2 regions of the Kitasatospora sp. NPDC088779 genome follow, and region 1 is predicted to be linked to the other one. Evidence: riboswitches for the same ligand, from Rfam matches in the RefSeq annotation. Region 1 holds a riboswitch; the other holds the start of a gene.

Region 1 (15,211 bases):
GCCGCGGGCGGCAGCCGATCGATGAGCAAGTGGAGCACGGTGGGACCCAGGTGAACCGGACGATCATGCTGCCGGCCTCCCTCGACGAGGCCGTCGACGCGCTGGCCGCCACCCCGGCCGCGGTACCGGTGGCCGGAGCCACCGACCTGATGGAAGCCGTCAACGCCGGACGGCTACGCCCCGCCGCCCTGGTCGGCCTCGGCCGGATCACCGAACTGCGCGGCTGGCGCTACGAGGACGGCGGCACCGCCGTCCTCGGCGCCGGACTCACCCACGCCCGGATGGACCGCCCCGACTTCGCCGCGCTCATCCCCGCGCTCGCGGACGCCGCCCGCACCGCCGGCCCGCCGCAGGTCCGCAACGTCGGCACCCTCGGCGGCAACATCGTCACCGCCGCCCCGGCCGGCGACACCCTCCCGGTGCTCACCGCCCTGGAGGCCAGCGTCACCCTCGCCCGGGCCGGCGCCAGCCGCGAGGTGCCGGTCAGTCACCTGCTCACCGGCCTCGACCCGGTGCGCCCCGGCGAACTCCTCACCTGGGTGCGCGTCCCGCTGCTGCACGCCCCGCAGGTCTTCCTCAAGGCCACCGGCCGCAGCGGCCCGGCCCGCGCCACCGCCTCCGTCGCGCTGGTCCTCGACCCCGCCCGGCGCGCCGTGCGCTGCGCGGTCGGCGCCGTCGCACCGGTGCCGCTGCGCCCGCTGGAGGCCGAGGCCTGGGTCGCCGGCTGCATCGACTGGGACGGCAGCCGGGAGATCGACCCGGCCGCGACCGCCGCCTTCGGCGAGTACGTGGCCACCGCCTGCGTCCCCGACAGCTACGGCGCCGAAGGCGCCTGGGAGGCCGTGACCGAGGGGCCGAGCGCGGCCGCCGTTCGGCTGCGGCGTACCGTATCGGTGCTGGCCCGACGGGCACTGGGAAGGGCGCTGAAGTGACCACAGACCCCATCGAGACCCTCGACGCCGACCCGCTCGGCCTCACCCCGCAGGTCAGCCGCGAGCTGCGCCCGTGCGCCTCGTACACCTTGCGGGTCAACGGTTTCGAACGGCCCGTCACCGACGCCTGGATCGGCGAGAGCCTGCTCTACGTGCTGCGCGAGCGGCTCGGCCTGGCCGGTGCCAAGGACGGCTGCGAGCAGGGCGAGTGCGGGGCCTGCTCGGTGCAGGTGGACGGCCAGCTGGTGGCCGGCTGCCTGGTGCCCGCCGCGCTGGCCGCCGACAGCGAGATCAACACCGTCGAGGGCCTGTCGGCCGCCGGCGGCGCGAGCGACGTCCAGCAGGCGCTGGCCGAGTCCGGCGCGGTGCAGTGCGGCTACTGCACCCCCGGCATGGCGATGGCGGTGCACGACCTGCTCCAGCGCAACCACCGCCCGACCGAGGTCGAGGCCCGCCAGGCGCTCTGCGGCAACCTCTGCCGCTGCACCGGCTACCGCGGCGTGCTGGCCGCCGTCCAGAGCATCGCCGACGCGCGCGCCGAGGACGCCGAGGAGACGGAGGAGGCGGCCTCTCCGGCCGCCGCCCAGGCCGCCGCCCCGGTCGCGGGACAGCCCGCCGAACAGCCCGCCGGGGAAGCGGCCGCCGGACCGGAGCCGGCCGCCGAACCGCCGGTCTACGCCGACTCCGACGCCTGGATCGAGCACGTCCCGCAGCCGCCCGCCGAGCAGCCCCCGGCCGGCACCGACCAGCCGTACGGCGACGGCCAGGGCGGCTACGACACCGGCGTGTACGACACCGCCGTCCTGACGCCGGTCCAGGGCATCCCCGCCCAGACCACCGACGACCAGGTGTACTACCCGCCCCAGGGCTACCCCGAGCAGCCGTACCAGGGCACCCCCGCCCACGGGACCTACGTGCCCGGCGGCTACCCGCAGCAGAACGGCTACGACGCCGGGTACGACGCCCCGGTCTACGAACCCACCCCCGCGCACGGCACGCCGCTGCCCGGGGCCGCCTTCGACGGCACGCCCCCGCACGGCACGCCGTACGTCGCCACGCCCCCGCACGGCGCTCCGGCCGGCGGCACCGCCCCGGCCGGCGTCCCGTACGGCGCCACCCCCGCCCACGGCATCCGGCTCCCCGAGGACGACCACGCATCATGACGTCGCCTACCGACATCGGCGCAGCACTCCAGCAGGACGGCGGCGAGGGCGGCGCACCGGAGCCGTTCGGCCTGGGCAGCTCACCGCTGCGCAGCGACGCGCTGCCCAAGGCGCTCGGCATCTACCCGTACGCGGCCGACCTGTGGGCCGAGGGGCTGCTCTGGGGCGCGGTGCTGCGCTCGCCGCACCCGCACGCCCGGATCAGGGGCATCGACACCGCGGCCGCGCTCGCGCTGCCCGGCGTGCACGCCGTGGTCACCGCCGCCGACCTGCCGCCCGGCCCGGACGGAACCCCGGACGGCGCCCCGGCCGGGCCGATCGTCGCCGACCGGCCGGTGCTGGCCGCGGGCGTGGTGCGCCACCACGGCGAGCCGATCGCCGCGGTGGCCGCCGACCACCCGGACACCGCCCGGCTGGCGGTCGGTCTGATCGCGGTCGACTACGAGCCGCTGGAGGCCGTCACCGACCCCGAGCAGGCCTTCACCGCCCCGTCGCTGCACCCGGACGGCAACCTGTTCCGCCACCTGCCGCTGCGCACCGGGGACCCGGACGCGGCCGGCGAGATCATCATCGAGGGCCTCTACCAGGTCGGCCGTCAGGACCCGGCCCCGCTCGGGGCCGAGGCCGGGCTGGCCGTGCCGCGCCCGGACGGCGGCGTCGAACTGCACCTGTCCTCCACCGACCCGCACGGCGACCGCGACCGCACCGCCGCCTGCCTCGGCCTGGAGCCCGACCGGGTCCGGCTGGTGGTCACCGGCGTGCCCGGGGCCACCACCGACCGCGAGGACCTCTCCTTCCAGGTCACCCTGGCGCTGCTGGCGCTGCGCACCGGCCGCCCGGTGAAGATGACCCTCACCCGCGAGGAGTCCTTCCACACCCACCCCTCGCGCCACCCCGCGCTGCTGCGCTACCGCCACCACGCCGACGCCGAGGGCACCCTGGTGAAGGTCGAGGCGCAGATCCTGCTGGACGGCGGCGCGTACGCGGACGTCTCCGCCGAGGCGCTGGCCGCCGCCACCGCGTTCTCGGTCGGCCCGTACGTCTGCCCGAACGTCTTCGTGGACGCCTGGGCGGTGCGCACCAACAACCCGCCGGCCGGGCGGATGCGCGGCGAGGGCGCGTTGCAGGCCTGCTTCGCCTACGAGTCGCAGCTGGACCAGCTGGCCGCCCGGATCGGCGTGGACCCGGTGGAGATCCGCCGCCGCAACGCGATGGCCACCGGCGACCCGATGCCCACCGGACAGGCCGTCACCTGCCCGGCGCCGGTCGGCGCGCTGCTGGAGGCCGTCGCGGCCGAGCCGCTGCCGGCCCTGCCGGTGGACGACCCGGACGCCGAGTGGCTGCTGCCGGGCGGGCCCGGTGGGGCCGGCGACCCGGCGGCGGTGCGGCGCGGGATCGGCTACGCCGTCGGCATGGTGCACATGCTCGGCGCCGAGGGCGAGGACGAGGTCTCCACCGCCACCGTGCGGGTCAGCGGCGACCACGCCACGGTGATCTGCGCGGCCGTCGACTCCGGACAGGGCTTCGCCACGCTGGCCCGGCAGATCGTGCAGACCGTGCTGGGCGTCAGCGAGGTGTACATCGCGCCGGCCGACAGCGACCAGTCCATCGCCGGTCCCTCCGCCCGTGGCCGGCACACCTGGGTCTCCGGCGGCGCCGTCGAGCGCGCCGCGCTGATGGTCCGCCACCAGCTGCTCCAGCCGATCGCCGCCAACTTCGGGATGTCGGTGGAACTGCTGCAGATCGCCGACGGCAAGATCACCTCGTACGACGGGGTGCTCGGCATGCCGGTCGCCGAGGCGCTGGAGGGCAAGGAGCTCTGGGCGACGGCCCAGTGCCGCCCGCACCCCACCGAGCCGCTGGACGAGTCCGGGCAGGGCGACGCCTTCGTGTCGATCGCGTTCTGCGCGATGCGCGCGGTGGTGGACGTGGACATCGAGCTGGGCGCCGTCCGGGTGGTCGAGATGACGGTCGCCCAGGACGTCGGCCGGGCGCTGAACCCGCGGCAGATCGAGGACCGGATCGAGGCGGGCGTGGCCCAGGGCGTCGGCCTGGCGCTGCTGGAGGACCTGCGCACCGAGGGCGGCGTGCTGCTGAACCCCTCGCTCACCGGCTACCGGCTGCCCACCGCGCTGGACACCCCGCAGGTGCGCATCGCCGCCCTGCTGGAGGAGCGGGACGTGGTCGCCACCTTCGGGGCCAAGGCGGTCAGCGCCGCCCCCGCGGTGGTCGCCCCGGCGGCCGTGGCCGCCGCCGTCCGGGCGGCCACCGGCCTGCCGGTCGGCCGGCTGCCGATCCGGCCGGAGGACGCGGTCGCGGTCTGACGGGCGGGGGCGGCGGCTTCGGCCGACCGCCCCGGAAATACCGGAAACAGGAATTGCCGGTCGACGGAATGTCGACCGGCAATTCCATTTCCGGCGAGGCCATGACGGGAATCGAACCCGTGTACACCGCTTTGCAGACGGTTCCCTAAGCCACTCGGGCACACGGCCAGTGAATTCATAGTGGCGGAATGCGCGGGGGGCCGTCAACGGCGGAATGTAAATTCTGTATGGCGGCTTGTGCTACGGTCGGAACCAGGTGGTCGGTTGCCCGGCCGCCCCGGACGAGCGCGTCGTACCCGGTGACGACAAGACGGCGCAGTTCAGCGGCAATCCGGCCGCTGTGGACTGCGGAGGTAGGCCGTCATGGCATGGCTCGTTCTGATCATCTCGGGTGTCCTGGAGACCGTGTGGGCGGTGGCCCTGGAGTCGTCCAAGGGCTTTTCCCGGCTCACCCCCAGCCTCGTCTTCGGTGTGGCCCTGCTGCTGAGCATGGGCGGGCTGGCGTACGCGATGCGCACCATTCCGATCGGCACCGGCTACGCGGTCTGGGTCGGCATCGGTGCGGTCGGCACCGCGCTCTACGGCATGGCCGTCCTGGGGGACGCGGTGACGGCGGCCCGGATCGGCTGCCTGCTGCTCATCGTCTCCGGCGTGGTCGGCCTGAAGGTGCTCCACTGACCGCCGCCTGAGCTTCGCCCGCCCTTCCCCCGACCCCGGTCCTAGGCCCAGCGACCTAGCTGGTCACCGACTCGGGTCAGGGGTCATGAAGGCAGACGGCCCTTACGATGTTACGTATGACCACTGCCTCCCCCACCTCGGTCGACTCCGCCTCGATACCCTCCGAACTCGACCCAGGTGGCGGGGTCCTCAGCGGCCGCTACCGCGCTCTGACGCTGGGGATCGTGTCGGTGGTCCTGGTGATCGCCTTCGAGGCGACCGCCGTCAACACCGCGATGCCGACGGCGGCCCGCCAGCTGAACGGCATCGGGCTGTACGCCTTCGCCTTCTCCGGCTACTTCACCACCACGCTGTTCGCGCTGGTGGTCTCCGGGCAGTGGTGCGACCGGCGCGGGCCGATGCAGCCGCTGTTCACCGGCATCGCGGTGTTCGGTGTGGGCCTGGTGGTGGCCGGGACGGCGCCGGGCATGTGGGTGTTCGTGGCCGGGCGGGCGATCCAGGGCCTGGGCGGCGGGCTGGTGATCGTCGCGCTGTACGTGGTGGTCGGCCGGGCCTACCCGGAGCGGCTGCGGCCGGCGGTGTTCGCGGCCTTCTCCTCGGCCTGGGTGCTGCCCTCGATCATCGGGCCGCTGGTCTCCGGCGCGATCACCCAGCACCTCGGCTGGCGCTGGGTGTTCCTGGCCGTGCCGGTGCTGATCCTGCTGCCGCTGGCCGTGATGGGCCCCGCGCTGACCCGCTCCGAGCGGGAGCACCCGGTGGCCAGGGGCTCGGACTTCGACCGCCGGCGCACCCTGCTGGCCGCGATGGCGGCGCTCGGTGCCGGCCTGCTGCAGTACGCGGGCGGGCGGCACGACCTGATCGGGCTGCTCCCCGGGATCGTCGGGGCGGCGCTGCTGGTGCCGGCCGTCCTGGGGCTGTTGCCCGAGCGGACCCTGCGGGCAGGGCGGGGGCTGCCGGCGGTGATCCTGCTGCGCGGACTGGCGGCCGGGGCGTTCCTCGGGGCCGAGGCCTTCGTCCCGCTGATGATGACCACCGAGCGCGGCCTCTCGCCGACGATGTCGGGGCTCACCCTGACCAGCGGCGGGCTCACCTGGGCGCTGGGCTCCTGGCTGCAGGGGCGGCCGGGAGCCGAGCGCTACCGCGAGGCGATGATCCGGGGCGGGTTCGTGCTGACCGCGGTGGCGATCGCGGGCGCCGCGCTGGTGCTGGTCCCGGCGGTGCCGGCCTGGGTGGCGGCGGTGGCCTGGGGCGTCGGCGGCATCGGGATGGGACTGACGGTCGCGAGCGTCAGCGTGCTGATGATGAAGCTCTCCGCGCCGGAGGACGCCGGGGTGAACTCGGCGGCCCTGCAGATGAGCGACGCGCTGGGCAACGTCCTGCTGACGGGCCTGGCGGGGGTGATGTTCGCGGTGCTGGGCGGCGGCTCGCTCGCCGCCGCCCACGAGGGCGCCGGGGCCACAGCCTCGCCCGGGGCCGCCGGCTCGCCCGGGGCCTTCGCGGTGATCCTGCTGGCCATGGCCGGCGTGGCGCTGCTGGGGGCGCTGCTCGCCGGCCGGGTCCGGGCCAGGTCCTGAGGGTCAGCCGGCAGCGGCGGCGGAGGGCACCGGCGGTGCCCCGGGGGTGCCGAGGAAGGCCTCCCAGCCGCCGGTCGGCGCCTGACCCGGGGCGAGGCCCTGGAGCTTGCGCAGCACCGCCGGGTCCTGGGCGTCCAGCCAGTCCACCAGTTGGCGGAACGAGACCAGCCGGACCTCCGGCTTGTCCGCGATCGTCCGGAGCACGTCCTCGACGGCGTTCATGTAGATGCCGCCGTTCCACTCCTCGAAGTGGTTGCCGATGACGTACGGCGCCCGGTTGCCGTTGTAGGTGCGGTCGAATCCCAGCAGGTAGGAGTCGCGGGCCTGGGCCTGGAAGCCCGGGTAGAGCGCCGGGTCGGCCTTGGTGTTGGGGCCGCACTGGTTGTACATGATGTTGTAGTCCATCGACAGCACCTGGAAGGTGTGCCCGGGGAAGGGGATGGACTGCAGCGGGAGGTCCCAGAGCGCACCGCCCTGGATCTTCTGCGGCCACACCTGGGTGCCGTTGCCGCTGCTGTCGTAGCGCCAGCCGCGCTTGACCGCGGTGGGCAGCAGGTTGCGCTGGCCCTCCAGGCAGGGGGTGCGGCTGCCGATCAGCTCCCTGCGGTAGTCGAAGGGCAGGGCCGGCAGGTCGGTGAAGCCGGTGTTGGTGCGCCAGTTCGTCACGAAGTCCATGGCCTGCTGGATCTCGCTGTCCCACTCCTCCGGGGACCACTTGCCGACGCCGGTGGCGCCGCAGAAGTGGCCGTTGAAGTGGGTGCCGATCTCGTGGCCCTCCAGCCAGGCCGCGTGCACGTTCTCCAGGGTGTCGTGGATGTGCTGGTCGGTGAGGTAGCCGATCTCGGAGGCGCCGACCTTGTGCTGCGGGGGGCGGTAGAGGTCCTTCTTGGACTCGGGCAGCAGGTAGAGGCCGCTGAGGAAGAAGGTCATCGAGGCGTTGTGCTCCTGCGCCAGCCGGCGGAAGCGGGCGAACAGTCCGTTGTCGAGTTCGCCGGCGCCGTCCCAGGAGAAGACCACGAACTGCGGCGGCCGTTCGCCGGCCTTGAGCCGCTCGGGGGTGGGCTGGTGGGGCTGGGCCCCGGTGTCGGAGGTGGAGCCGTCGCCGATCAGGACGGCCTGCTGCTCGGTGGCGTCGGTGGGGTCCGAACTCTGGTCGACGGCCGCGCCGGTGGGGGGAACGGCCGAACCGATCATCGGCTTGTCGGCGCTGTTGCTTCCGCAGCCGGTCGCCAGGGTGGCGGCGGAGGCCGCACCGGCGGCCAGCAGGGTGCGGCGGGAGAGAGCGGCCATGGTCACTCCGTTCATGAGGCGTTCGGCAGGCGTACAGGCGTGCGGAAATCCGGTCGGACAAGTGGGGTGATAGAACCCGTGACCGGGTCAGCATGGCAGCTGGGCTCGATCGGTCGGCCAGGCGCCACTGGCGGTCGTCATCGATCGCCCGATTGACGCAACCGGACCGACCCCCCGCGCCGTCGAAGCTCGTACCGAGGCGTTCCGGTGGCGCCTTCCCCTGGGAAACGGCCGTCGCGTTCCGTCACCGGATGCCCACTGGGCGCACGGATTCGGGCGGTTGCCCTGCCGATCGGGGGGTGTCATTACGCCCATCGTGTGGACGTGCTTTAAGGTCCGATCCGATTGAATTGTTTCCCAGGAAACTCCCAGGATCGGGAATCCGTCGGTAGAGGGGAGCGCCCGTGGGCGTCCAGCAGAGCAGGAGCCCGTGGCCGGGCACCCTGGCGGCCGGTGCCGCGCTGGTGCTCGGCGCCTGGCTGCTGCACGACGGCGGGCAGGGCGCGCTGCCGCCCGCCCCCGGCAGCACGCAGACGCTGTCCGGCTTCGCCCCGGTCTCCGTCGTCCCGCCGCTGGGCCCCTCCGACCCCATCCGCATCCGCATCCCGGCCGTCCGGCTGGACGCCCCGGTCACCGCGCTCGGGCTCGACCCCGACGGCCACCTCCAGGCCCCGCCCGAGGCGGACCGCAACCTGGCGGGCTGGTACCGCGGCGGAGCCAGCCCCGGGCAGCGCGGCACCGCCATCCTGGCCGGGCACGTCGACAACAAGGCCGGCCCGGCCGTCTTCTACAACCTGGGGGCGCTCCGGCGCGGAGACCGGATCGAGATCGCCCGCGCGGACGGCGCCGTCGCCGTCTACCAGCTGTACGCCATCGAAGTGCACGACCGAAAGGACTTCCCGGACGACCGGGTCTACCGCCAGGCCGCCGACGCTCAGCTGCGGGTCATCACCTGCGGCGGCGCGTACAGCGCCGAGCACGGCTACGAGGGCAACGTCGTCGCCTACGGCTTCCTGGCCGACACCACCCGGCCGGGCAAAGCCGCATGACCACGCTGACCCTCGCCACCCGTTGGAACCCGATCGACTGGCCGCTCACCCACGGCCCGATCCCGTACGCCGTGCTCGCCGCGGGCTGGGGGTCGCTGGTCCTGCTCGCGTTCTCCCGCCACGAACGCTGGCGGGCCCCGCGCCTCTTCGGCGCCCTGATGCTGGCCGGAACGCTCACCGCCCTGGTGAAGCTCGGCGTCGACGGCTGGTGGCACCCCTTCCCGGAGGGCACACCGGACTTCGTCCTGCGCTGGATAGCCGTCGCGCTGTTCGCGATATCCCTGGTCTGCTTCCGCGCGCCGCTGCTCGCCGTCCGCCGCCGGCTGCTGGCGACCGGCGCCGCCGTCCTGGTGCTGCTGATGGCCGCCTCGCAGGTCAACCGGGGCTTCGACCAGTACCCGACCGCCCGGGCCATGCTGGTGCCCGGGGTCCAGGCGCTCACCACGGGCAAGGTGGCCAGCACCGTCGCCGCCACGCCCGGCAAGCCCGTCGAGGAGCTCTGGCACGCGCCGCCCGGCCTGCCCGCGAAGGGCACCCTCTCCACCGTGACCATCCCCGGCACCAAGTCCGGCTTCACGGCCCGCGACGGGTACGTCTACCTGCCGCCCGCCTACCAGGCCAATCCCCGGCCGCTGCTGCCCGTCGTGGTGCTGCTGCCCGGCCAGCCCGGCGCCCCGGTGGACTGGATCACCTCCGGGGCCATCCAGGAGACCCTGGACGCCTTCGCCGCCGACCACCAGGGCCTCGCCCCGATCGTGGTGGTCGCCGACCCCACCGGCAGCCCGTTCACCAACACGCTCTGCATGGACTCCCGGATCGCCAAGGCGCACACCTACCTGGCCACCGACGTCCCGGACTGGATCCACCACAACCTGCAGACCGCCACCGGCCGGGGCGCCTTCGCCATCGGCGGGCTCTCGCTCGGCGGCACCTGCTCGCTCCAGCTGGCCGTCAACGCGCCCGGGGTCTACGGCACCTTCCTGGACATCTCCGGCCAGGACGAGCCGACCCTGGGCGACCGCGGCGAGACCGTCGACAAGGCCTTCGGCGGCGACGAGGCCGCGTTCGACGCCGTCGACCCGGTGCACGTCATGGCCCGGCAGAAGTTCCCCGACACCGCAGGCATGTTCGTGGTCGGCGCCAACGACCCGGACTTCCGACCCATGCAGGAGAAGGCCTATGCGGCGGCACAGGCGGCCGGAATGAAGGTCGGCTACCAGACCATCCCCGGCTGGCACAGCTGGGTGGTGTTCCGCCAGGCCTTCGAACAGAACCTGGCCTGGCTCTCCCAGCAGACCGGGCTGATCCGGTGATCCGGCTCCCCGCGGCCCCCGCGCCGGCCAAGGAGCAGGAGTGGCCGTCGGACCGCGCGCCGGTCGCCGGGACGCCGGAGCCGCGCCCGCAGCGGGCCTGGCGGGCGACCCGGACGTTCGGCGTGTGGCTGCGCTCGGCGCCGCTCACCCTGGTGCTGCTGGCCGGGCTCTGGGCGCTCGGCGCGGCCACCGGCAGCCTGGCCCACGGGCCGTCCGAGCGACTGCTCGACCGGGTCGGGGCCGGCGTGCCCACGCTCGCCGAGGGCCACTGGTGGACGCCGTTCACCTCGCTGTTCTGGTGCTCCGGCCTGGGCTCGTACGTGTTCACCAGCCTGCTGCTGGTCCTGGTCGGCCCGGCCGCCGAGCACCGGCTCGGGTGGCTGCGCACGCTCGCGGTGCTGGTCGGCGGGCAGCTGGCGGGCACCCTGCTCGGCACCGGGCTGATCGCGGTCGGCTCCCGGGTCGGCGAGCAGTGGACCGTCTCGGTGGCCGACCAGACCTCGGTCGGCCCCGGCGTCGGCCTGTTCGCGCTGGCCGGGGTGCTCGGCTACCGGCTCACCGTGCTCTGGCGCCGCCGGCTGCACCTGCTGGTGCTGCTCGCCCCGCTGGTCATGACGCTGTACGTGGGCCACCTGCAGAGCGTCCAGCGGTGCGCCGCCGCGCTCGTCGGGCTGGGCGCCGGCGCGCTGCTCGCCCGGGGCGGGCTGCACCTGCGCACCCACCGCTCCTCGCACTCCGAGACCCGGGTGCTGGTGGCGCTCTGCCTGGTCGCCGCCGCCCTCGGCCCGCTGATCGCCTCGCTGTACGACAACGCCAGCGGGCCGTTCAACACCTTCTCCGAGCTGTACTTCTCGCACCGGCTCAGCCCGGAGGAGGTGGCCGACTTCTGCGCGCTGTCGGCGCACGACTGCGCCCGCGCGCACGCCGTCGAGCGGATCTTCGACACCCCGGGCCGGCTGATGGCCGCGCTGTTCCCGGCGCTGCTGCTGGTCCTGGCCGAGGGGCTGCGCCGGGGGCTGCGGCTCGCCTGGCGGATCACCGTCGCCACCGAGCTGCTCTGGGCGGCGTTGCTGGGCTGGCTGTACCTCGACTCCGGCCCGGTCAGCGGCGACGTGGTCCAGTACTTCGTCGAGGCGCTGCTGCTGCCGCTGCTCACCCTCGGCCTGCTGCTGGCCACCCGGCAGCGCTTCCGGCTGCGGCTGGCCGGCCGGGCGGTGCTGCGGCTGGGCGCGCTGCTCGGCGGCGCCGCCCTGGCGGCCTCGGTCGCGTACGTGGGGCTCGGGCGCCTCGCGGCCGACCAGTTCGAGCCGGGGGCGAACATCCGCCGGCTGCTGCACGGGCTGCCCGCGCAGTTCCTGCCGCCCGCCTACAACGACCTGCTGCCGGACTACCCGATCGCGGTCGGCCCGGTGGCGCTGTTCCTGGAGACGTACTGCGGGCTGGCCTTCTGGGTGGTCGCGCTGACCGCGTTGCTGCTGGCCTTCCGCCGGCCGGTGCTGCACACCGACGCGGAGGCGGCCGCCCGGGCCAGGGCGCTGCTCACCGCGTACGGCGGCGGGACGCTGTCCTTCATCACCACCTGGGACGGCAACCACTACTGGTTCGACGAGGAGGGCCGGGCGGCCGTCGCCTACCGGGTGCACAACACGGTGGCGCTGACCACCGGCGACCCGTTCGGCGCGCCGGAGGCCCGGGCCCGGGCGGTGGCCGGGTTCGCCCGGTTCTGCGACCAGCGCGGCTGGACCCCGTGCTTCTACAGCGTCTCCCCGCAGACCCGGGAGGCCGCCGCGCAGCTCGGCTGGCGCTCGGTGCAGGTCGCCGAGGACACCGTGGTGGCGCTGCCCGAGCTGGCCTTCACCGGCCGCAAGTGGCAGGACATCCGGACCGCGCTGAACAAGGCCGGCAAGCAGGGCATCACCGCCGAGTGGTGGTCCCACCACGAGGCGCCGCGCGCGCTGCGGGACCAGATCCGGGCGATCTCCGAGGAGTGGGTCTCCGAGAAGGGCCTGCCCGAGATGGGCTTCACGCTCGGCGGACTGGAGGAGCTGGACGACCCGGACGTGCGGGTGCTGATCGCGGTGGACGAGCAGCGTGTCGTGCACGGGCTGACCAGCTGGATGCCGGTGTACGAGAACGGCGTGCCGGTCGGCTGGACACTGGACTTCATGCGCCGGCGCTCGGACGGCTTCCGCGGCGTCAACGAGTTCCTGATCGCCTCGGCCGCGCTGGGCTTCAAGGAGGAGGGCGCGCGCTTCCTGTCGCTGTCCGGCGCGCCGCTGGCCCGCTCCGGGCAGGACGAGGAGCCCTCCGGCCTGCAGCGGATGCTGGACTGGATGGGACGGGTGCTGGAGCCGGTGTACGGCTTCCGCTCGCTGCTCGCGTTCAAGGCGAAGTTCCAGCCGGAGTACCGGCCGATGTACATGGCCTACCCCGACCCCGCCGCGCTGCCGAGCATCACCAGGGCGATCGGCAAGGCGTACCTGCCGCACCTGACGCCGGCGCAGGGCGTCCGGCTGATGCGCAGGCTGTCGGGCTGAGGCGCCCTGGGCCCCGGACCCGGGTGACGGCCGGAAGCGCGCTGACGCCCCCGGACGCCGGCCCCGCGCGCCGCTCAGCCGAGCAGCTCGGCGAGCGCGCGGTCGGCGTCCAGGTGCAGGTGCTCCTCGCCCTCGGGGACGAGCAGCCGGCTGCGCCACAGGAAGCGGCGCAGGTCGGTGGTGTCGAACTGGAGCAGCGCGGTGCCCTCCGGCGCCCGCAGCTCGACCATGGTGCGCCGGCCGACCGCGGGCCGGACGTGGACGTCGCCGACGCCGGCCGGCAGCTCCAGGCCGGCCGAGAGCAGCTGGCGGGCGAAGACCCAGACGATGTCGTCGGCGCCGTCCGAGCCCGCGCCGCCGTCCGCCGGTTCGTCCAGCGAGAACTCGGCGGGGAAGGCCATCCGGACGGCGAGCGGGTCCTCCGGCAGGTAGCTCAGGAGCACCCGCAGCCGGACGGAGCGGTGGAGCGAGAGGATCAGACGGGCCTGGACGGTCTCTTCGGCGGCGGTGTGCACGGCGAGTCCCTTCGGGTCGGTGTGAGGCCGGTCGACAAGGGGGAGGGTTGGGGCGGCCTCACCCTGGTGAGAGTCCCGGGACCGGCCGTGATTACTCGGTTTCGGAATCGATCGGATGTGATCCGGGTCACGTCGATTTCCGGCCGCCCGGGCCCGGCGCGGAGCCTCGCCTGGCCGCCCCGACGGCGCCGGGCCGGTACGCTGGGCGGGTTGTCCGATCGCCGCCCTTCCGCGGGGCGGGGCTGAGAAACCGCCCCTGACCTGCGATGATCCCCCCTCGGAGACCGTGAGTACTGCCGCCGCCTCCTCGATGCCGCTGTTCTCCGACGTGCCGGAGCCGCAGGCGCCCGCCCGGGGCGCCGGACCCGCCGCGTCCGCCGCCTCGCACCACCTCTCGCCGGCCTTCCCCGGCCGCGCCCCCTGGGGCACCGCGGGCAAGCTGCGGGCCTGGCAGCAGGGCGCGCTGGACAGGTACATCGAGACGCAGCCGCGCGACTTCCTCGCGGTCGCCACCCCGGGCGCCGGTAAGACCACCTTCGCGCTCACCCTGGCCTCGTACCTGCTGCACAACCACCTGGTGCAGCAGGTGACCGTCATCGCGCCGACCGAGCACCTGAAGAAGCAGTGGGCCGAGGCCGCCGCGCGGATAGGCATCCGGCTCGACCCGGCCTACTCCTCCGGCCCGCTCTCCCGGGACTACCACGGCATCGTGGTCACCTACGCGGGCGTCGGGGTCAACCCGATGCTGCACCGCAACCGGACCGAGGCGCGCAAGACCCTCGTGATCATGGACGAGATCCACCACGCCGGCGACTCCAAGTCCTGGGGCGAGGCCTGCTTCGAGGCCTTCGAGCCGGCCACCCGCCGGCTGGCGCTGACCGGGACGCCGTTCCGCTCCGACACCAACCCGATCCCGTTCGTCCAGTACGAGGCCGGCGGCGACGGCATCCGCAAGTCCGTCGCCGACTACACCTACGGCTACGGGCACGCGCTCGCCGACCACGTCGTCCGCCCGGTGATCTTCCTCAGCTACAGCGGCAACATGCGCTGGCGCACCAAGTCCGGTGACGAGCTGGAGGCCCGGCTCGGCGAGCCGATGACCAAGGACCTGATCGCCCAGGCCTGGCGCACCGCGCTGGCCCCGCAGGGCGAGTGGATCCCGTCCGTGTTGCAGGCCGCCGACCGGCGGCTGTCCGAGGTCCGCAAGGCGATCCCGGACGCCGGCGGGCTGGTCATCGCCACCGACCAGAACACCGCGCGCGCCTACGCCAAGATCCTGCGCGAGATCTCCGGCGAGAAGGCCACCGTGGTGCTCTCCGACGAGACCGAGGCCTCCCAGCGGATCTCCGACTACGCGGCCGGGGACTCGCGCTGGATGGTCGCGGTCCGGATGGTGTCCGAAGGCGTCGACGTGCCCCGGCTGTGCGTCGGGGTGTACGCCACCTCGATCTCCACCCCGCTGTTCTTCGCCCAGGCCGTCGGCCGCTTCGTGCGAGCCCGCAAGCGCGGCGAGACCGCCTCGGTGTTCCTGCCCACCATCCCGACGCTGCTCGGCTTCGCCAACGAGATGGAGGTCCAGCGCGACCACGTGCTGGACCGGCCGAAGAAGGAGGGCGAGGGCCTCTTCGACGAGGAGGACCGGCTGCTCGCCGAGGCCGAGCGGGCCAACGACGGGCCGGACGGCGCGGGCGGCGACGAGTTCTCCTACGAGGCGATCGGCTCCGACGCGGTCTTCGACCGGGTGCTGTACAACTCCATGGAGTTCGGCATGCAGGCCCACCCGGGGAGCGAGGAGGAGGACGACTACCTCGGCATCCCGGGCCTGCTGGAGCCGGA
Region 2 (15,211 bases), on a different contig from region 1:
AGCAGTTCGGCGAGCAGCGCCTGTTCGTGCTCGGCGCGGTCCAGCCCGGCGGCCTTGATCAGCGCGCGGGCGTCCTCGGCGACCCCGGCGTAGGGGGCCATGCCGGCGGCGGAGCGCTCGGTGCACAGCTGGCGGAAGCGCTGCCAGGCGGTCAGCGCGTCGAGCCGCCCGGTGAGCTCCTTGACGTACTGGCGCAGGGACTTGACGGTGAGCGCGCCGGCCAGGGCGAACTCCAGGAAGACGGCGCGCAGCCGCTCCTCGTCGACCGTCAGGCGGTAGGTGCGCTCGGCCTCGCGGGCCTTGCCGAAGTAGCTGGCGGCGTAGGTCTGGTTGCCGTGGGCGAGGAAGATCCGGCCGACCTCCTCGCAGAAGGTGGGCAGGAAGTGCGGCACGGCGCGGCCGAGACGGGCGGCCAGCGCCTCGAACCCGTCCTTGGCGGTGCCGGGCTTGGACCGGGCCTGGCGGGAGAGCCGTTCCATCTCCTTGACCAGGGCGAGCGCGTGGTGCCCGTTGGCCGGGTCGTGGACCAGCGCCCAGGCGGGGAAGCCGAGCGCCTCCTGGCGGACCTGGCCGACCTCGGCGGGCGCGCCGTCGGGGACGAGCCCGAGGAAGTCGACGGCGAGGTCCTCGGCCGGTCCGAGCGCGCCGGGGACCAGCCGGACGATCCGGCGCCCGTCGAGCGCGGGGTGGGTGTAGGCGCGGGCGGTGAGCACGTCGGCGGCGCTGTCGGGGCGGCCGGCGCCGGGCAGGGTGCCGGGCGGGAGCACGGCCCCCGCGTCGAGCAGCCGCTCGTGCGGCCCGGTGTCCTGGGCAGCCGCCCGGTCGGCGTCCTGAACGGCCCTCTGGTCGAGTCCGGTGGCGGTCATGCGGCGTCCTCCCCTTCGATGGTGCGGCCTGCGTACAGTGCGGCGGCCATCCGCATGCCCTCGGACCAGGCGATCGGGCCGACCTCGGCGAGCGGCAGCACCCGGCCGTCCGGGCCCGCCCAGCTGAGCGCACCCGTCTCGCAGGCGTCGTACTCGTAGTAGTCGCCCACCCAGACGCGGGCCTCGACGGTGCGCCCCGCCTCCACCACGGGCTGGACGGCGGAGCCGCCGCGCACCCGGTGGCCGAGCCGGGCGCAGCGTCCGAGCAGCTCGCGCAGCTCCCGGTAGCGGCCGCCGGCGTAGGTGGTGACCTCGGTGCCGGCCGGCAGTTCGTCCGGCCGGTGCCAGACCTCCCGGTAGAGCTGCGGCACGCGCTGGGAGACGCCGAGCTCGACGGCGAACTCGCGCAGGTCGTCGAGGTCCGGGAGCAGCACGGGGTGGGGTATCAGGATCTCTCCGTCGGTGAGCCGGACGGTGTCGCCGTCCAGGTCCACCAGGCCGATCCCGCGCTCGGCGTCCGCACCGCGCAGGAAGCCGGCGACGGCGCCGTCCGAGCCGGTGACCACCAGGTCGCGCAGGACGGCCTGCCAGGCCTCGTCCGCCCAGACCGCGGTCAGCACGGCGGCGGGCACCGGCAGCGAGCGCACCATCCACCGCTCGACGTCCTCCTGGCAGCGCCGCTCGTGCGCGGCCAGCCACTCGGTGAGCTGCCTGAGCTGGACGACCACCGGATCGTCACCGAGCTTCGACGGCAGGGACTTCAGCTCGCGGCCCGCCGCGTTGCGGCAGACCACCTTGCCCTCCCCGTCGAGCGCGACGCGGTACCCTCCCGCGCCTGTTTCCACCCATGCCACGGACGTCTCCTCCCACCTGCCGGTCAGCGATGCGAGGAACGTAGCGAGGCCCACTGACAAAGCGGCAGCCGGAGAGGCCGCTCCGCGGCTTCCTGGGCGCAAACCCGTCGAACGAGTGAACGGGGCAGACGGCACGCCGCCTGCCCCGCCACCCGCCTCCCGTCGCGCGCCAGGTCATGCCTGACGCATCGTCAACGCACCGGCGCCGCACGGGGAACGATCACCGGCGCGCCGTCCCCGGGGGCGGCGAGCACGTCGCTGTCGATGTCGTACAGCGCGCGCACGAGCGGTGCGTCGACCACCTCGCGGGGCGGGCCGCAGGCCACCACCGAGCCGTCGCGCAGGGCGACGACCAGGTCGGCGTAGCGGGCCGCCGCCGCGAGGTCGTGGAGCACCATGACGACCGTCCGCCCGCCGGCGGCGACCTCGCGGACCAGTTCCAGCACCTCGACGGCGTGCCCGAGGTCGAGCGCGCTGGTGGGTTCGTCGAGCAGCACGACGGGCGCGTCCTGGGCGAGCACCATGGCGAGCCAGCAGCGCTGCCGCTGGCCGCCGGAGAGGCGGTCCAGCCGGCGGTCGGCGAGTTCCTCGACGCCGGTGGCGCGCAGCGCCCCGGCGGTGAGCCGCTCGTCGTCGGCCGACCACTGGCGGAAGAGCCCCTGGTGCGGGTGGCGGCCATAGCGGACGAGTCCGGCGACGGTGACCGCCTCGGGGGCCTGCGGGCTCTGCGGGAGCAGCGCGACCCGGTGCGCGGCCTGGCGCGGCCGCAGCCGCCAGACGTCCTCGCCGCCGACCAGCACCCGCCCGCCGTCCGGCCGGTGCAGCCGGGCGACGGCCCGCAGCAGGGTGGACTTGCCGCAGCCGTTCGGGCCGACGACGGCCACCACCCGGCCGGCCGGGACGGTGAGGTCGACGCCGGCGAGCACCGGGCGGCCGGGGCCGTAGCCGGCGGTGAGGCCCTGGATCGTCAACTCCATCGAGGGTTCCTTCGGTTGGAGGGGGCTGCGGGCCGACCGGGCAAGGTGCCGGCCGACCGGGTACGGGCCCGAACGCGGGCACGGGCCCGAACAGGGCCCGAGCGCGGGTACGAGCCCGAACAGGGCCCGAACGCGGGCACGGGCCCGAACGCGGACCGGTCAGGAGGCGGCGAGCGCCTTGCCGATGTCGCCGATGACCACGTCGGCCGCGAGCGGCCCGCCGCGGGTGGACCAGACCGAACCGTCCACGGTGACGGCGTGCTTGTTCTTCACCGCGCCCAGCTCCTGGTAGGCGGGCTTGGACTGGACGTCCTTGAGCGCGGTCTTGCCGTCGTCGGTGAGGGTGGACAGGAACAGCCAGTCGCCGTCGATCTCGGCGAGCTTCTCCAGGCTGAGCGCCGGGCTGTGCGCGTTGCCGTCCTTGTCCTGCGCGGCCGGGCGGGTGAGGCCCATGTCGAGGGCGACGCCGCTGGCGAACTGCTTCTTCTCCATCCAGCTCGGCCCGGTCGGGTTCCAGCGGACGATGGAGACGGCCGCGCCCTTGTTCTTGCCGAGGTCGCCACCGGCCTTGGCCGCCTTGGCCTCGTAGTCGGCGATCACCTTGTTGGTCTGGTCGAGCTTGTTGACGGCGTTTCCGATGCCGCGGAAGGCGAGCTTCCAGTCGTCGGTGGGCGCCATGGTGACGAGGGTGGCGGGGGTGATCTCGCGCAGCTGCTTGAGCATCTGCTCGTCCTGCATGTCGCCGGCCAGGATGAGGTCGGGCTTGGCGGCGATGACCTTGTCCATCACGGGCTGCAGCAGGTTGCCGACCACCGGGACGCCCTGGACCTTGTCCTTGAGGTAGGCGGGCGGCTCGTTGAGCCCCTGGCCGTTGGTGATGCCGACGGGCTTGACGCCGAGGGCGAGCACCGCGTCGAGGTCCTCCTGGGTGAGGGTGACGATCCGCTGGGGCGCGGCGGGGATCTCGACGGCCTTGCCGGTCGCGTCCTTGACGGTGCGCTTGCCGCCGGCCGCGTCCGCCGCCGGGCTGCCGGCGGCGGAGGAGCCGCCCGCGGAGCCCGAGGATCCGGAGGAGGACCCGGAGGAGCCGCACCCGGCGAGCAGGAGGGCGGCCGCCCCGGTGACGGCCAGCGCCCGGGCCGCGCGGCGGCGGACGGGGTGGAGCGGGCTCTGGGCGAACGGCATGGGTGCCTCCGGGCAGCGGTGGTACGGGGGTTGGGCGGCGTCCGGGCGACCCGGCACGGTGACGGTGCCCACAGGACGATGCGCTCATTAGGTTAGCCTTACCTTATGACATTGTCGCAAGTGGGCGCCCCCGGGGAGTCCCGCACCGAGCCGGACGCCCCGCCGCCGCCGACGCCACCGCGCGGGGACGGCCGCCGCGCCGCCTGGCCGATCGCCCTCGGCGCGGTCGCGGTCCTGCTCGCCCTCGCCGCGCTCTCGCTGTCCGTCGGCGCCGGGGAGGTCGGCCCCGGGCGGGTGCTGGACTACCTGCTGGACCGCCACGGGGCCCGCGCGGACGGCCGGCTCGCCCTCGTCGTCGGCGACCTGCGCCTGCCCCGCACGGCCACCGCCCTGCTGGTCGGCGCCGCGCTCGGGGTCGCCGGGGCGCAGTTGCAGTCCGTCACCCGCAACCCGCTCGCCGAGACCGGACTGCTCGGCGTCAACGCCGGCGCCTCGCTGGGGGTCGTGCTCGGCATCGCCGTGCTCGGCATCCAGACCTCGTACGGGTACCTGGCCTTCGCCTTCGGCGGCGCCGTGCTCGCCAGCACGCTGGTGCTGCTCATCGCGGGTGCCCGGGGCGGGTCCCCGATGCGACTGGTGCTCGGCGGCTCGGCGGTCGGCGCCACCTTCGGCGGGCTCACCGGCGTGCTGATCGTCAACTCGCCCGAGGCGTACGACCGGTACCGGGTGTGGGTGCTGGGCTCGCTGGCCGGGGTGGAGGGCTGGACGACGCTGCGCCAGCTCGCCCCGGTGCTCGGCGTGGGCTTCCTGCTCGCCCTGCTCGCCACCCGGCCGCTCACCGCGCTCGCGCTCGGCGACGACCTCGCCCGCGGTCTCGGCCACCGGCCCGGCGCCACCCGGGCCGCGGTCGCCTTCGCCGTCACCCTGCTGACCGCCTCGGCCGTCGCGCTGGCCGGCCCGATCTCCTTCCTCGGTCTGCTCGCCGGGTTCCTGGCGCGGGCCGTCGCCGGCCCCAGGGTCGGGCAACTCACCGTGCTCGCCGGCCTGTTCGGTGCCGCCGTGCTCACCGGGGCCGATGTGCTGGCCCGGCTGGTGGCCCGCCCGTTCGAGGCGCCGGTGTCGGTGATCGTCTCCCTGGTCGGCGCCCCCACGCTGATCGCGATCGTCCGCTCCCGCCGGACCGCCGCGCTCGGCATGGCCGACCCGGCCGAGCCCGCCCCCGTCCGGCGGTCCGAGCCGCCCGCGCCGAAACCCGACCTGGTGCTGCGGCGCGGCGCCTGGTCGCTGCTGCTCCCCCGCCGGGCGCTGCTCGCCTCGCTCGCCCTGGCCGCGGCGCTGCTCGCCGTCGTCGTCGTGTCCGCCCACGCCGGGCAGAGCGAACTCGGCCTCGGCCGCACCCTCCAGGCCGTGTTCGGCTACGGCGACCGGCTGGACGTGCTGCTGGTGCAGAAGTTCCGGCTCGGCCGGATCGTCGCCGGGCTCGCCGCCGGCGCCGCCCTCGGCCTGGCCGGCTGCCTCACCCAGACCCTCGCCCGCAACCGCCTCGCCACCCCCGAACTGCTCGGCGTCAACGACGGTGCCACCGCCGCCGTCCTGATCTCCGCCACCGTCTCCGGCACCTTCGGCGCCTGGTGGGCCGGCCCGCTCGGCGCGCTGGCCGCCGTCCTGGTCGTCACCCTGGTCTCCGGCGGGCTCGGCGCGCAGGGCTACCGGGTGCTGGTCGTCGGCCTCGCGATGTCCGCGCTCGCCTCGGCCGTCATCCAGGTCGCGCTCGCCCGCCGCTCGCTCAACTCGGCCGGCTCGCTGTACGTCTGGACCTCCGGCAGTCTCAACGGGCGGGACTACGCCGTCGCCACCCCGGTCCTGATCGGGCTGGCCGTACTCGTGCCGCTCGCGCTGGCGGTGGCCCGGCGGCTTGCGGTGCTGCGCTTCGACGACAGCGTGGCCGCCTCGCTGGGCGTCGACCCGGGCCGGGTCCGGCTCGGCTGCCTGCTGCTGGCCGTCGCGCTGGCCGGGCTGGCCGTCGGCGTGTGCGGGCCGGTCGGCTTCGTCGCGCTGGCCGCGCCCGTGATCGCCGGGCGGCTGGCCGGGCCGGCGCGCGTGCCGGTCCTCGGCTCGGCACTGACCGGCGCCGTCCTCGTCGTGCTCGCCGACACCGTGGGGCGGGTGCTGATCGACGGGGTGGAGATCCCGGTCGGCATCGTCACCACCGTCCTCGGTGGCCCCTTCCTGCTCTGGGTGCTGCTCGGCCGCAAGGGCACCCCCGCTTAACCTTCCCGAGGAGTACCGCAGATGGAAACCCTTCCCCTCGTCGAGCCCGATCCGGCCGACCCCGCCTACCGCCTGGTCACCTTCGTGCACGAGGACGCGTCGTGCGACGGCGTGCTCGCCCTCCTGCACACCGTCACCGACAAGGACCGGCACGCCGGCGACCTCGCCCCGCACCTGATGACCCGCCGCGACGACGGCCGCTGGTCGATCACCTACCGGCTGCGCGCCGACCACCGGGCGTCCTACCAGCTGTACCCGTTCCGGGGGGACGCCCCCGGCACCGCCCGGGCGGACTGGCTGCGCGTCCTCGACCACGCCCGCCCCGACCCGCACGACGCCGCCCCCCGGCTGCCCGCCCGCGACGGGCGCCACCCGTCGTCCGTGCTCAGCCTGCCCGACGCCCCCGCCCAGCCGTACGTCCGGCGGCGCGACGGCGTGCCGCGCGGGCGGACGGTGGCCCACGAGGTGGCCGGGCGGCGGGTGGACGTCCACCTCCCCGCCGGGGGCGGGCCTTCCGCCGGTGGCGGGCCGTTCGCGGTGGCCGTGCTGCTGGACGGCGAGATGTGGGGCGAGGTGCTGTCGGTCGGCGACACCCTCGACAACCTGGCGGCGGACGGCGCCATCCCGCCCACCGTCGCCCTGCTCGTCCACACCATGGGCCCCTGCCGACCCGACGACCTCAGCTGCAACCCGGCCTTCGTCGACCTCCTCGCCGACCGCCTCCTCCCCTGGGCGGCGGCGGAGTTCGGCACCACCACCGACCCGGCCGCCACCGTGATCGCCGGCCAGAGCGCGGGCGGCCTCACCGCCGCCTTCGCCGCGTTCCGGCGCCCCGACCGCTTCGGCGGCGCGCTCTGTCAGTCCGGTTCCTTCTGGTGGCCGGACGAGACCGAGTTCGACGAGGGCAGTGAGTGGCTGACCCGCCAATTCGCCCGCGAGCAAAGGCGGGAGGCCCGGTTCTACGTCGAGGTCGGCCTCCAGGAGTGGATGCTGCTCCCGCAGAACCGTCACCTGCGCGACGTCCTCACCGCCCGCGGCTACGACCTCGCGTACCGCGAGTTCAACGGCGGCCACGACTACGCCTGTTGGCGCGGCGGGCTGGCGGACGGGCTGGCGCACCTGCTGGGGCGTGCCTGAGAACTCCCGGTGGACCATCCGGACCGACGGCGGCCGAGGCGTCCCGCCACCCGGGCGTGCTAGCGTCCCGGTGGCGGCGCGCCGGTGACCGCCCCGGACGAGATGTGCGCCGTACCCGGCCCGCCAAGACGACGCACCGAGGGAGACGTCATGGCCGCCGGTGCCCCGATCGCCCGTCCGCTCGACGTGCGGTGGATCCACGGGTCCCCGTCCGCGAAGCACAACACGGACCCGGACATCCAGGTCCACGCGTACGACGAGCACACCGTCATCCTGCGGCAGAACAAGGCGGTCGACTACGAGGCGCCGTTCCTGTTCCTGCTGTTCGGGGGCGAGCGGGCGGTCCTGATCGACACCGGGGCCACCGCCTCCGCCGCGTACTTCCCCCTGCGCACCGTGGTCGACGGACTCATCGACCAGTGGCTCGCCGACCACCCCCGCGACGGCTACGGACTGCTCGTCCTGCACACCCACCCGCACGGCGACCACGTCGCGGGCGACGGGCAGTTCGCCGACCGGCCCGCGACGACCCTGGTCGGCGCCGACCCGGCCACGGCCTGGCCGTACTTCGGCTTCGACCAGGACCCGGACGCCGTCGCGCGGGTGGACCTGGGCGGCGGCCGGGTGCTCGAATGCCTGGCCACCCCGGGCCACCACCCGGCGGCCGTCACCTACTACGACCCGTGGACGGGCCTGCTGCTCACCGGCGACACCGTCTACCCGGGCCGCCTCTACATCGACGACTGGCCTGCCTTCACCCGCACCGTCGACCGGCTGATCGACTTCGCCGAACGCCGCCCGGTGACGCACCTGCTCGGCTGCCACATCGAGATGACCCGCACCCCCGGCGTCGACTACCCCATCCGCACGACCCACCAACCCGACGAGCCGCCCCTGCAGCTGACCGTCGGACACCTCCGGGCCATCCGCACCGCACTCGCCGACCTCGGCGACCGACCGCGCCGGCACGCCCTGCCCGACCTGATCCTCTGGCCGAGCGCCTGAGCCCGGAAGGCCGCGTCCAACGAACTGACGCCGCACCCCGCGATCGCGGGGTGCGGCGTGGCTGTTCAGTCGGCGAGGGGTGGTGCCGGCGCCTCCCGGGGGAGGCGGGTGGTGAGGAGGGTGCCGGCGGCGACCAGGGCGGCGGTGAGCAGAAGGGCGAGGCGGTAGGGGCCGAGTGAGCCGCCGTCGGTGTCCAGGGCGCCGATGAGGGCGGCGGTGGCGGCGATGCCGAGGGCGCCGCCGAGGGTGCGGACGATGGTGAACAGGCCCATGGCGCGGCCCATCGCGGGCCCGGGGACGTCGGCGAAGCCGGCGATCTGGACGGTGAGCACGGCGGTGCCCAGGACGAGCCCGACCGCGAACATCAACGCCCGTACGGCCCAGGGGTTCTCGGCGAAGCCGAGGGCGGCCAGGACGAGGGCGGCGAGCAGCAGCGCGGGCAGCGCGAGGCGGCGGGGACCGAACCGGGGCAGCAGGCGGTCGACCACCTGGGAGGCGGCCATCAGGCCGATCGCCTCGGGGAAGACGCTCAGCCCGGCGTCGAGGGCCGAGGCCCCGAGGGCGGCCTGGTAGAGCAGCGGGAGGACGAACAGGGCGCCCATCAGGCCGGCCGAGGTGAGCAGGGCCAGCCAGGTGGCGGTGCCGAAGGTGCGGTCGGCGAGCTGCCGAAGATCCACCAGTGGTTCGGCGGAGCGGAGTTGGTGGCGCACGGCGATGACGAGCAGGAGGAGACCGGCCACGCCGCTGAGCGCCACTCCCGGCGAGGACCAGCCGTGCGCCGGGCCGAAGCCGAGCGCGTAGGTGAGCAGTCCGAGGCCGGGGGTGGCGAGCAGGAAGCCGGTGGTGTCGAAGCGGCCGGCCGGGGGCTCGTCCGCCGCGCGCAGGCCGATGAGCCCGGTCACGACGGCCGCGACCCCGACCGGCACGTTGACCAGGAACAGCCAGTGCCAGGAGAGGTGTTCGGTCAGGAGGCCGCCGAGCGGCGGGCCGAGGGCGGGCATCAGGGCGGTCGGGACGATCAGGATCCGGCCCAGGCCGGCCCGCTCGTGCGGGGCGAAGGCCCGGAACAGCAGGGTCATCCCGACCGGGGTGAGCAGCCCGCCGGCCACGCCCTGGACGGCCCGCGCGGCGGCGAGCGAGCCGAGGCCGGGGGCGGCGGCGCACAGGGCGGAGGCGAGGGTGAACGCGGCCAGGGAGCCGAGGAAGACCCGTTTCACGCCGAACCGGTCGCCGAGCCAGCCCGCCACCGGCAGGCCGACGGCGAGGCCGACCAGGAAGGCCGTCTCGACGGCGTTGGCGGCCGAGACGGGCCGCCCGAAGTCCTCGGCGATGGTGAACAGCGCGGGGTTGACGATGGTCGAGTCCAGGCCGTTCATGCACATCGCGGCGGTGTAGACCACGACCACCGCGGCGCGCCCCGCGAGCAGGGGGCGCGCCGGGGCGGCCTCGACGGCCGGAGGGGTCACAGGTCGGTCCAGTGGGCGGTGATCCACTGCACGGCGTCGGCGCGCTCGCACGGGCCGTGGGAGACGTTCCAGCCGGCCGGGACGGCGGCGAAGGCCGGCCAGAGCGAGTGCTGGCCCTGGTCGTTGACGAGGGCGAGGAACTCGCCGTCGCCGTCGAAGGGGTTGGCGGGGGCGTCACTCATCGGAGGACTTCTCCAGGTGGTCGGTGATCACGCGGGCGATGTGCGCGATCGGGGCGGGCAGGGTCATGTCCTTGTGCGAGCAGGCGACGTCGGTGTTGTCGATGCGGCCGGACACGTACGGGGTCCAGAGTTCGGGCACCAGGGTCTCGTCGATGGTGTCGACGGTGGCGCGGAAGAACAGCACGTCGCCGTCGAAGGGGCGGTGGTCGTGGCCCCGGACGAGGTGGTTGGTGTTGAGGTAGATCCGGTTGAGGGCGGCCACGGTGGCGTCGTCGAGTCCGGCGAGCGGGCTGCCCTCGCGGCGCAGCAGCTCGGTGACGGCGGCGAGTTCGAGCGGCCGCCCGGCGAGGTCCTCGGGGCCGTAGCCGCCCATGGTGAGCAGCGCCTCCAGCGCCTCGGCCTGGTCGGGGACGGGCAGGTCGCGGAAGCCCTCGGCGGGGTAGGCGTCCAGGATCGCGAGCAACTCGACGGCGTGGCCGAGGTCCTGGAGCCGGACGGCGACGGCGTGCGCGATGATCCCGCCGGTGGACCAGCCGAGCAGCCGGTACGGGCCCTCGGGCTGGACCTCGCGCAGCCGGTCGACGTAGTGCGCGGCCAGCTCGTCCAGGGTCTGCGGCAGGGGCCGGGCCGCCGTGGCCGCGCCGACGCCCTGGGCCTGGAGGCCGTAGATCGGCAGGTCGGCGGGCAGGTGGCGGATCAGGCCGGTGTAGCACCAGCTGAGGCCGCCGGCGGGGTGGACGGCGAACAGCGGGGTACGGCGTCCGGGCGCGGCGGGCCGCAGCGGGAGCAGGACGTCCAGCGCGTCGGCGCTCTGCGAGCCGGCCGCCAGGGCCGTGTCGAGGGCGGCGACGGTGGGCGACTGGAACAGGGTGCCGATGCCGACGTCCAGGCCGAGCAGTTCGCGGATCCGCCCGGCGAGGCGGACGACCAGCAGCGAGTGGCCGCCAAGGGCGAAGAAGTCGTCGTCGACGCCGACCGCCGCGACGCCCAGCACCTCGGCGAAGAGTTCGCACAGCTGCTGTTCGCGCGGGGTGCGCGGCGGGCGTCCGGCGCCGGTGGCGGGCGCGTCGGGGGCCGGCAGGGCGCGGCGGTCGAGCTTGCCGTTGGCGGTGAGCGGCAGCCGGTCGAGCAGGACGACGGCGGAGGGCACCATGTGGGCGGGCAGTCCGGCGGCGGCGTGGGCGCGCAGGTCCTCGGGGGTGGGGGCGGCGACGGCGCTCGGGTCCTCGGGGCTCGCCGTGGTGACCGCGTAGCCGACCAGTCGCTTGTCGCCCGGGGCGTCCTCGCGGACGACCACGGCGGCGTCGGCGACGCCCGGGTGGGCGGCCAGCACGGCCTCGATCTCGCCGAGTTCGATCCGGAAGCCGCGCAGCTTCACCTGCTGGTCGGCGCGGCCGAAGTACTCCAGGACGCCGTCGGCGCGGCGGCGGGCGAGGTCGCCGGAGCGGTACATCCGGGTGCCGCGTTCGCCGAACAGTTCGGCGTACGGGTCGGCGACGAAGCGTCCGGCGGTGAGGTCGGGGCGGCCGAGGTAGCCGCGGGCCAGGCCGGCCCCGGCGACGTACATCTCGCCGGTGACGCCGGGCGGGACGGGCTGGAGGTGCTGGTCCAGGACGTAGACCCGCAGGTCGGGGATGTTGACGCCGATGGTGCTGCTGCTTCCGGCGGCGGCGGTGGCCCGGTCGAGGGCGATGTAGGAGACGTGCACGGTGGTCTCGGTGATGCCGTACATGTTGACCAGGGTGGGCGCGTCCTCCGGGTGGCGGGCGTACCAGTCGTCGAGCCGGGCCAGTTCGAGCGCCTCGCCGCCGAACACCACGTAGCGCAGGGCGAGTTCGGATCCGGGGCGGTCCCGGTCGGCGGCGCTGAGCTGGTAGAAGGCGGACGGGGTCTGGTTGAGCACGGTGACGCGTTCGCGGGCGAGCAGGTCGAGGAAGGCCGCCGGGTCGCGACTGACCAGGTGCGGGACGACGACCAGGCGGCCTCCGTGCAGCAGGGCCCCCCACAGCTCCCAGACGGAGAAGTCGAAGGCGTAGGAGTGGAAGAGGGTCCAGACGTCGTCGGCGCCGAAGCCGAACCAGCGGTCGGTGGAGCTGAACAGCCGGACCACGTTGTGGTGGGTGACGGGGACGCCCTTGGGGCGGCCGGTGGAGCCGGAGGTGTAGATGACGTAGGCGGTGTCCTCGGCGCGCAGCGGGCGGGTGCGCTCGTGCTGGGCCAGCGGGGCGGCCGGGTGGGTGGCCGACTCCGGTCCGTCGACGAGCAGTTGGGGCACCTGGTGGGCGGGCAGCCGGGGCGCGGTGGCGCGGTCGGTGAGCAGGGCGGCGGGGGCGGCGTCGGCCAGCATGTAGGCGAGGCGGTCGGCCGGGTAGTCGGGGTCGAGCGGCAGGTAGGCGGCGCCGGACTTGGCCACCGCGAGGAGGGCGACGACGAGTTCGAGCGAGCGCGGCAGGGCGAGGGCGACGATGGTGCCGGGGCCGATGCCGTTGGCGGCCAGCAGCCGGGCCAAGCGGTCGGCGCGGGTGGCGAGTTCGGTGTAGTCGAGCTGCTCGTCACCGCAACTGACGGCGACGGCCCGCGGGTTGGCGGCTGCGGCGGCCTCGAACAGCCCGGCCAGGGTGGCGTCCGGGGCCGACGTGTGCGGAGCCGAGGTGTGCAGCGCCGAGGTGTGCAGCGCCGACGTGTACGGGGTGCCGTTCCACTCGACGAGGGCGCGCAGCCGCTCCTCCTCGCCGATCAGCGGGAGCCGGCCGATCGCGGTGTCGGGGGCGGTGGCGGCGGCGGCGAGCAGCCGGGCGAGGCGGGTGGCGAGCCCTTCGACGGTGGCGGCGTCGAAGAGGTCGGTGCGGTACTCCAGGAAGCCGCCGATGCCGCCGTCGGGGAGCTCGCCCGCGTTGAGGGTGAGGTCGAACTTGGCGGTGCCGCTGGGGACGGCGGCGATCCGGGCGGTGAGGCCGCCGCCCAGCGGGTGGAGCTCGTCGGGGCGGCTCTGCCAGGCAAGCATCACCTGGAACAGCGGGTGGCGGGCGAGGGAGCGCGGCGGGTTGAGCTCCTCGACCAGGCGGTCGAAGGGCAGGTCGGCGTGCTCGTGGGCGGCGAGGACGGTGCCTCTGACCTTGCCGAGCAGCTCGCGGAAGGTCGGGTCGCCCGAGGTGTCGGTGCGCAGGACCACGGAGTTGACGAAGTAGCCGACCAGGTCGGCGGTTTCGGGGTCGTCGCGGCCGGCGACCGGGGTGCCGACGGGAATGTCGGTGCCGCAGCCGTGCCGGGTGAGCAGGGCGGCGAGTCCGGCCTGGACGGCCATGAAGACGGTGCCGCCGGCCGCCCGGGCGAGCGCGGCGAGGGCGGCGTGGGCCTCGGCGTCGAGGGTGAAGGGCACGGTGGCGCCGTGGTGGCCGGCGACGACGGGGCGCGGTCGGTCGGTGGGCAGTTCCAGCTGGTCGGGCAGGCCGGCCAGGGCGGTGCGCCAGTACTCCGACTGCCGCGCGGCGAGCGGGCTGGGCGCCTCGGCGGTGCCGAGCAGCTGCCGCTGCCAGGCCGCGTGGTCGGCGAACTGCACGGCGGGCAACGGGAGTTCCGGTGCGCGGCCGGCCAACCGGGCGGTGTAGGCGGCGGACAGGTCGCGGACCAGCGGGGTGGTGGAGGCGCCGTCGCTCGCGATGTGGTGGAGCAGCAGGAGCAGGGTGTGTTCGGCCGGGCCGTGGGTGAACAGGGTGGTGCGCAGCGGCGGCCGGCCGGTGAGGTCGAAGGCGTGCCGCACGGCTTCGGCGAGCTCGGTGCCGTCGTGCAGTTCGACGGGCTCGGCGGGCAGCACCCGCTGGTACGGCGTGCCGTCCGGCTCCTCGCCGTAGACCGTGCGCAGCACCTCGTGCCGGGCGGCGAGGTCGCCGAGGGCGAGGGTGAGGGCGGTCCGGTCGAGCGGGCCGGTGAGGGTGAGGGCGAGCGGGATGTTGTAGGTGGGGCTGGGGCCCTGGAGCCGGTGCAGGAACCACAGGCCGCGCTGGGCGGGCGACAGCGGCATCCGGTCGGTGCGCGGCACGGGCACCAGCGCGGGGCGGGCCTCGGGCTCGCCGCCGGGGTGCGCGTCGAGCAGGGCGGCGAGCGCGGCCGGGGTCGGGTGGCGGAAGACGTCGGCGAACCCGACGGCGGCGGCGAAGGTCTCGCGCAGCCGGGCCGCGAGGCGGCCGGCCAGCAGCGAGTGGCCGCCGAGGTCGAAGAAGGAGGTGTCCCGCCCGGGTGCCTGCGGCAGGTCGAGGACGTCGGCGAACAGCCCGCAGACCAGTTCCTCCTGCGGCGTGGCCGGGGCCGTGCCGGGCTCGGCCGCGGCGGGCTCGGGCAGGGCGCGGTGGTCGAGCTTGTCGTGGGCGGTGCGCGGCAGTTCGTCGAGGACCAGGACGGCGGCCGGGACCATGTGTCCGGGCAGCCGGGCGGCGAGGGCGGCCCGCAGCGCGGCCGGGTCGAGGGCGACGCGGGGGGCGGGGGCGGGGGCGGGTTCGGCGGTGTCCTCCGGCATGGCCTCGGACTCGGAGACCGCCTCGGAAACCGCCTCGGAGGCTGCCTCGGGAGCCGCCTCGGAGAGCACCTCGGGCACGACGTAGCCGAGCAGCCGCTTGCCCTGCGGACCGGAGCGGGCGATCACCACGGCCTGCGCGACGCCCGGCAGTTGGGCGAGGACGGCGGCGATCTCGCCGGGCTCGATCCGGAAGCCGCGGATCTTCACCTGGTCGTCGGCGCGGCCGAGGAATTCCAGGGTGCCGTCCGGTCGGCGGCGGGCGAGGTCGCCGGTGCGGTACATCCGGTCGCCGGGCGGGCCGAACGGGTCGGCGAGGAAGCGTTCGGCGGTGAGGTCGGGGCGGCCGAGGTAGCCGCGGGCCAGGCACGCCCCGGCGACGTACAGTTCGCCGGCGACGCCGTCGGGCGCGGGGCGCAGCGAGCCGTCGAGGACGTAGGCGCGGGAGCCGCGCACCACCCGGCCGACCGGGGCGCCGTCCGGGCCGGGCGTCCAGGCGTAGGCGTCGACCGTGGTCTCGGTCGGGCCGTAGAGGTCGATCGGGTGCAGGCCGGGTGCGGCGGTGAGGCGCTGCCAGAGGGCGGGCGGGGTGGCCTCGCCGCCGACCGCGATGACCGCCGGGCGGTGCCACTCCTCGTCCAGGATGCCTTCGGAGAGCAGGACTTCGAGGTAGGAGGGGGTGACGTCGAGGTAGTCGACGCGTTCCCGGTGCAGGTGGCCGGCCAGGGCGGCCGGGTCGCGGTAGGTGGCGTCGTCGA

What was found. A riboswitch is a leader RNA that binds a small molecule or an ion and turns the genes downstream of it on or off. The one in region 1 is predicted to bind guanidine.
Region 2: linked by a shared signal. The riboswitch ahead of AB0P03_RS02560 (MBL fold metallo-hydrolase) and the one ahead of AB0P03_RS08440 (SMR family transporter) in region 1 are both predicted to bind guanidine.

The regions. Positions count from the first base shown of each region.
Region 1 is NZ_JBFBHW010000007.1:61,935-77,145, forward strand. Features, by position in the region: gene AB0P03_RS08420 (FAD binding domain-containing protein) at 66-932, shown strand; partial or broken gene AB0P03_RS08425 ((2Fe-2S)-binding protein) at 1,010-1,456, shown strand; gene AB0P03_RS08430 (xanthine dehydrogenase family protein molybdopterin-binding subunit) at 2,092-4,419, shown strand; tRNA gene AB0P03_RS08435 (tRNA-Cys) at 4,516-4,587, opposite strand; guanidine-III (ykkC-III) riboswitch at 4,673-4,739, shown strand; gene AB0P03_RS08440 (SMR family transporter) at 4,783-5,097, shown strand; gene AB0P03_RS08445 (MFS transporter) at 5,214-6,671, shown strand; gene AB0P03_RS08450 (hypothetical protein) at 6,675-7,961, opposite strand; gene AB0P03_RS08455 (class F sortase) at 8,366-9,010, shown strand; gene AB0P03_RS08460 (alpha/beta hydrolase-fold protein) at 9,007-10,323, shown strand; gene AB0P03_RS08465 (phosphatidylglycerol lysyltransferase domain-containing protein) at 10,320-12,860, shown strand; gene AB0P03_RS08470 (SsgA family sporulation/cell division regulator) at 12,935-13,375, opposite strand; gene AB0P03_RS08475 (DEAD/DEAH box helicase) at 13,686-15,211, shown strand, end outside.
Region 2 is NZ_JBFBHW010000002.1:218,182-233,392, forward strand. Features, by position in the region: gene AB0P03_RS02530 (hypothetical protein) at 1-866, opposite strand, end outside; gene AB0P03_RS02535 (DUF4132 domain-containing protein) at 863-1,711, opposite strand; gene AB0P03_RS02540 (ABC transporter ATP-binding protein) at 1,912-2,697, opposite strand; gene AB0P03_RS02545 (iron-siderophore ABC transporter substrate-binding protein) at 2,857-3,882, opposite strand; gene fhuB (Fe(3+)-hydroxamate ABC transporter permease FhuB) at 3,988-6,153, shown strand; gene fes (enterochelin esterase) at 6,175-7,290, shown strand; guanidine-III (ykkC-III) riboswitch at 7,368-7,428, shown strand; gene AB0P03_RS02560 (MBL fold metallo-hydrolase) at 7,441-8,295, shown strand; gene AB0P03_RS02565 (DHA2 family efflux MFS transporter permease subunit) at 8,361-9,761, opposite strand; gene AB0P03_RS02570 (MbtH family protein) at 9,758-9,943, opposite strand; gene AB0P03_RS02575 (amino acid adenylation domain-containing protein) at 9,936-15,211, opposite strand, start outside.